DNA from 2 places in the Picrophilus oshimae DSM 9789 genome. Region 1 is predicted to be linked to the other one. Evidence: riboswitches for the same ligand, from Rfam matches in the RefSeq annotation. Region 1 holds a riboswitch; the other holds the start of a gene.
What was found. Region 1 has a riboswitch for thiamine pyrophosphate ahead of B8780_RS05690 (MFS transporter). Riboswitches for the same ligand answer to the same signal wherever they lie in the genome.

Region 1 (3,420 bases):
TTGCATCACAGGCAATGAACAATCCAATAGTATACCATGGTATTGTTTATGTTACCGTTGGGGACACGGGTTTTAGCTTTGCACAGATAGAGCATGCACTTCACAATGAATCAAATAAGGTAAGGCGTGGTTTAACTTACGGTGCAATATACGCATTTAATGCAACAGACGGTAAATTACTGTGGATGAACTTTACAACCGGAGAAACAATGCCATCACCAGCAGTTCATGACGGTATAATTGCATACGCCGATGGCGGCGGCCAATTTATTGGATTAAATGCAACGACAGGTAAGGTTTTATGGTCAGATCACTTCGGTGGCTTCTTTGACAACATGGGCAGCGTTACATATTACGTCCTTCCAAATGGAACAACAGAATTTATAGCAGGTTATACATTTGTTGGTGCACCCCACGGTTTAATTATAGCAGTAAATGGTACCAATGGCAGGGTATTGTGGAAAACATCAATGAAAAAGCCATACGTTCCATATGATACCGGCATGGGCGATGTACCTCTTGCGGTCGATCCTGAAACAGGAATGATATATCAATCCGCAATAGCAAACTATAACTCAACCTCAGGAAGGGTCGATACTGTGACAATGGCAATAAACGCTGTAAATGGAAGTGTTGTCTGGGAGACAAACATAGGTCGTGGTTATGTTCCACCGGCATTTAAGGGCGGCATACCATTAATTTATCATAACATGGTTTACACCGGGGATCAATCCACCGGAAGCCTTGTTGCACTTTATGCAAACAATGGAACAATAGCATGGTCATTGAGATTGCCGGATGTGCATCTGCCACCAAAATCACCAGGAGGCCCAAGGGGATCACCTGTTTATTATAATGGCGTTCTATTTGTCGGTGCTGATTCATACATATACGCAATAAATGCAACCACAGGATCTTTAATAAATAAGTATTACATAGGCGGCAGGTTTGGAATAGTAAATCCTGTAATAGCAGGAAACACAATGTTTTTAACAAATTCATACGGCTGGGTTACAGCCTTACCGCTTACTGAAATAGATCCAGGTATATAAATAATATAAAATTTTCATCAATATTTTTCATTTAAATTATAATAAAAACTTATTTTACATAAAAAAATAGAAAATTTATATATAATATTTTAAAATATGTCTATGGGGGAGCCGAAAAGGCTGAGAGGATCTAAAAAGATCGACCCTTTGAACCTGATCCGGGTAATACCGGCGGAGGGATTTTAGTGGAATTGAATGTCGACATTTATGAAAAAAGAAGCTGGGACTATCTTGACAGTGTTTCAATCATAGCACTCGCCTCCTCATTTTTTATGTGGGGCGTTGCACTGAGCATAGCGCCGTTGATAACAACATGGCCTTTTATACCTGTTAAATATGATGTGTTTATAATAGCCACATCACCTGCAGGTCTGCTATTTGGTAATCTTTTTCTCGGCATATTCTCAGATCGTTTTGGCAGAAAGCGCTTATTCATGTTAACTGTAGTCATTACTGCAATAGGTCTTTTAATAATAGCACTTTCATATTCGCTTTTATTAATAATACCTGGAATCTTCATGGCCGAATTTGGGCTTGGCGGTGATGAAACTGTTTCTCTTGCATACATTGCCGAGATGCTGCCAAAACGCTACCGTGGCACGGCCATTGCAGAAACAACAAACATGGCAAATATAGCAATAACCATAATGGCAGGAATATTCATCTTTGTAAATTACTCATTATACAATGAAAAGGTATCACTGCTAATAATTGCAATACTGGGTTTTATAATAGCATTCTTTTCAAGGTTAAAAATCAGGGAGAGCATAAGATGGGAGGCATATCATAAAGAAAAGCCTGATAAAAACTTATTTAGATACTTACCGCTTGGCTTTATGGGCATTGCAATAATAGTTGGCTTTGCATTCTCTGATCTTGTGCTTGGTCCATTCGAGTTTCCAAAATATTCTGCAATAATAATATTTTTCTCGGTTCTTGCCGAGTCTCTCACAGGTATAATTGCAGGTTTAATTCTTGGCCGCTCAAAAAGGAAAAATCTTGCCCTGTTTGGATTCACAGGTCTTTTTGTATCCTGGCTTTTCCTTGTGATATTTCTAAAAGATGTGCTTTTTAGCATTTCCCTGTTGATAATAATATTAATAATCAATGGCGTCACAGGTGAGTTTGGCTGGATGGCACGTGGCATGCTGGAACCTGAAAATTTTCTAACGTCATTTAGGGGCACCGGTGTTGGCATTGTTAGATCCATTGGATATTTAATATACATATTCACAGTATTCGCGCTTTATAATAGCAGTATTACGGTTTATGCATACTATTTACTCATCATATATTTAATAGGCTTTGCAGGTGCAGTAATATACATGCTCTATGGAAGGGAAACAAATAATATATTAATTCATTGATTTTTTATTCTGTTAATCTCATTTTTTAATTTTATAAAATCATTCTCCATTTTGCTAAGCACGGTTTTTGACCTCAACGCTGCCGCAGGATGATATGTAATAAAATATCTTTTGTTTATAATCGTTCCATGGTTATTTTTTATGTCATTGATCCCAAGCAAAGACTGTGCTGCTATTCTTCCAAGAATTACTATGATCTTGGGGCTTATTACATCAAGCTGCCTCTTCAGATATGGAAAACAGGCATCTATTTCAGATTTATCCGGAACCCTATTTTTTTCAGGGTAAAACTGAACAACGCTTGTTATGTAAACGCTCTCCCTGTTTATATTTATCATTGAAAGCATGGAATTTAATATCCTTCCGCTCCTGCCAACAAATGGTCTTTTCATTTCATCCTCAGTTTTTCCTGGCGCCTGGCCAACGAAAACGATCTCTGCATTGTAATTACCCTCGCCTGGAACAAAATTCCTGCTGAGCCTCCAGGTCTTTATCATATCAGGTAGCTTCATGTATTCCATGTTTATCTCGTTAATTGCATCCCTTCTTGTAAGGTACTTTTCCGCGTAATAAACCATGTCCTTCTGGTTTATGTATCTTAGCCTCCTCAGAAGCTCGTGATAGTTCAGCCATTCATAAGAAACATGCTCCTTTGAAATTTTTATCTCGTTATTATTGTACTCTGCAAGAAACATCTTTGTATGCTTGTTTATAATTTCATCGCCTTTGTTAAATGAGTAGTTCATTGTATAAGAAAAGAAGGCTTCAATATCATTTTTGTCTATCATTATGTTTGTTTCCTCAAACGTTTCCCTTATCGCCGCATCAAATTCATCCTCGTTTTTTTCTATGTGCCCCTTTGGAAAATCAAGCCAGCCCTCTGACCTTAAAAGAACAAGGTACTCATACTCAACATCTTTTTTGTATATAATAATACCATAACTGTACTCGTCCATTAATAAGAATAAAAAGATTGTATTAATAATTTTTAATTTAATGAC
Region 2 (3,420 bases), on a different contig from region 1:
GGAAGATATGTCTTTCCATTCTACTGCGATTTTAAGGGTAATTCATTGAACACAGGCGTTTTTATAAACAACTCTGTTAATTCGCAGGGAAGTTTAATTATCAACAATGGACTTAAATACACACCAACGGGCTCTGAAAACAACTGTCCATTCATGTATTCAAAAGAAATATTCTCATATGTTACAGTACAGGCATATGGAAATATTTATCCACCGGTTTATACAAACAAACCTTATGACTTCCATGGTTATGGCCTGGGTTCAGTATATAACATCAATAAGAATCTTGAGGGCATAGGCCGCTTCTGCGCTCAGACAAACTCACAGGCAGGCATTACAGATCCAATCGGTGAGACTGCCGGGCTTAATTATGGGGATTATTTATGGAGCCTTACAATAGGTAAAGATAATTTATATGGGTCACAGTACAATGCCTCAGGGCTGGTAAACAAAATATCAGAGAAGGATAATGCAATAACACCGGAACCAATAATCTTCTTTGACCAGATAAATTCTGTTAATCCAATAAACTTTACATGGGTAAGAACACTGACATACCTTCCATCAGGAATGCCAGGATATTTAATATACAACAGTCCGGCGCATTACTTTAGCTTTATGGAGCGTGGTCTGCCCTACGGAACTCCATGGTACCTGGATGTCTTTGGATCAAAATACCATACAGATGGAAATGTTATATCAATGTGGCTTCCCGGGAATAACTATTCATATAGCATATACACCCCGGATTATTCAAGGTATATAGCCTATAATCAGTACGGCTCGGTTAATTCAGGAAATTCGAACTCAATAGAGATAAAATTCCTTGAGATCACATACGCGGTTTACTTTAATGGAACGGGCAGCTGGAATCTCTCAGTTAATGGAAACGGTTACCATGTCTCAGGAAGCATAAAACTTTGCGAGCCCTATGGAAATTATAATTATATTGCATATTATAATGGTAACAAAATTTCAGGTAACTACACTGTTAATGGAAACAATGTTTATATCAATCTCCCTGGAAGCCATGGAAATACAATGGTAAACCAGACCATGGATAATAAGGTTGTAAAATCATCAAATACATATAATATTATAGTCCCGGGAATCTTAATAGTTGTTGCATTGCTTGCATTAACATTTATTGTTTTAAAACGTAAATAAATCTTTTAAAAATATTTTTTTAATATATTTTAGAAGGGTAAAAAGTTTTTATATTACAATTAAATAAATGATTGTAGCAAAAAGCTACCGGGGAGCCATTAATGGCTGAGAGGATCCAAGGGATCGACCCGTGAACCTGATCCGGGTAATACCGGCGGAGGGAGATAGCCAATGGGATTCTTGATATATAAAAGGGGATATAAATGCTGAGCAGGAATCAGCGCTTCATGCTGCTTTCCAGCTCGGCAAGCTTTACAATATGGGGGATCATAGCAACAATAGGGCCCCTTGCAGCCTCGGGTGCAATAATACATGCACTGCCATTGAAATTAAAGGTTATAATACTTTTAATAGGCCCGATCTTTGCACCTCTTGGAAACTTTACAATGGGTTTATTAACAGACATCCTTGGCAGAAAAAGGGTCTTTATAATGACCATGAGTCTTTACGGTATTGGCGTGATAATCATTGCATTTAGCTATGTATTCTACACACTTTTAATAGGCCTTGTCCTTGCAGAGTTTGGTGTTGGCGGTGAGGAGATGCCATCGTTATCATTAATAGCCGAGGATTCGCCATTAAGATCACGTGCAAAATGGTTAACAATTGTATCAGATTTTAACAATATAGGCAGCGCAATAATCACAGGACTTTTTTTAATTGTCTACACATCCATAATGGACAGATACGCACTTTTGGTATCCGCATTTATATTAATTGTTATAATGGTGATTGCAAGGGTGAACCTGCCAGAATCGTTTAGATGGCTTAACTCAAGGGGAAGATTTGACGCTGCAAAAGTGGAGGAGAAAAAATTATACATCGATTCAAACGGAACAAGCACTGGCAAGATCTCTGGAGGGCAGTACCTTGGCAGATTTTTATTTCTGGCTGCAATAGGCATATCACAGTATATAACCTTTGGACTGATGGCATATGTAATAGGACCATACGAATTTCCATCAACATACATGGATGAAATGATAATCTTCGTTGCACTTTTGGGCGCATCCGCTGCTGGTTTTATCGCTGCACCATTGATTTCCAGGGGCAGAAAGGTTTACACTGCATATTCATACATTGGCGGCTTTATAAGCACGTTAATAATACTCTTCCTTGTCCCATATTTAAGGAACATGTTCATATTTTTGCCACTGCTTTTTATAAACATGATGATGAGTGAGTTTGGCTGGGCATCAAGGACAACGCTTGAACCTGAGCTGTTTCCGACAAGGTACCGTGGAACATTTATGGGTATTGTCAGGCTTGCCCCAATGATAGGCTATGCAATTTCCGTTGATTTAACAAGCACGTTTACACTTTATCAGTTCATACTATACAATGTAATTCTATGGCTTCTTGGAGCCGTTGCCTCTGTTCTCTGGCTCATAAAGGGCAATGAGACAAGGGATATAAATATAGATTATGCGTGAATTTTAAATATTTTTCATTATTTTCTGTCCATGGAAGATATAAAAAACATAAGGGAATCTATTTTGGAGAGGTTTTCAATGATTGATCCATTTATGGATTCATGCTATACCGTGCCTGGTTCATCAAATATTAAAGGCAATCTTGAAATAGAGGATGCGGAGATAGATCCTGAAAACATCTTTGTAATAGATAAAAACTACGTAATAACGAGATCCATGGAACCTCCTGTTATATACGTTGATTATTCATATATAGGTCCTGAGACAATATACGATGAGAATCCCGAGGAGGTTTTAAAAAGATATGACGTTTTAAGGGATTATAGGGATCCTGCCGTTATACATTTCCTGCCTTTTAACTGCAAAAAATCTGTTTTTAAAAGATTATTCTCATCAACGGAGCTGAACGGCATATTAACACTTGAAGATGCAGAAAGGATGGTATTAAATGATTATTTTTTAAGGATTTTATCAATGTTTTCATATGAAAAGATTATTACGGACGATGATGATATTAAAAGGCTTTTAATGGATAATGTAAACCTTGAGTTTATTGATTAAATAAAAAATTAAATTATAATTTAATTTATGATATACCATAATGACTTGATACATCGGTTTCAACGTTTATGAATGTATTATTTGACATGTAATTATTATATGAATTTGCAAGCCATATTCCTATCTGCTCTTCAACTATTGTATTATCTGCTATTACTGTATAATTTACATTCGGCGGCACAGGTTTTGCCGTGGATGGCATGTAATTGCTGTAAACTGCTATTGCATTCATTTCATTGGCAAGGTTTGTATCGCTTGC

Region 2: another riboswitch for thiamine pyrophosphate. It lies ahead of B8780_RS06995 (MFS transporter); the one in region 1 lies ahead of B8780_RS05690 (MFS transporter).

The regions. Positions count from the first base shown of each region.
Region 1 is NZ_FWYE01000003.1:50,175-53,594, forward strand. It holds gene B8780_RS05685 (outer membrane protein assembly factor BamB family protein) at 1-1,052, shown strand, start outside; TPP riboswitch at 1,147-1,249, shown strand; gene B8780_RS05690 (MFS transporter) at 1,238-2,419, shown strand; gene B8780_RS05695 (uracil-DNA glycosylase family protein) at 2,413-3,375, opposite strand; gene B8780_RS05700 (3-hydroxyacyl-CoA dehydrogenase/enoyl-CoA hydratase family protein) at 3,413-3,420, opposite strand, start outside.
Region 2 is NZ_FWYE01000004.1:103,456-106,875, forward strand. It holds gene B8780_RS06990 (hypothetical protein) at 1-1,167, shown strand, start outside; TPP riboswitch at 1,246-1,348, shown strand; gene B8780_RS06995 (MFS transporter) at 1,371-2,600, shown strand; gene B8780_RS07000 (hypothetical protein) at 2,631-3,161, shown strand; gene hutU (urocanate hydratase) at 3,187-3,420, opposite strand, start outside.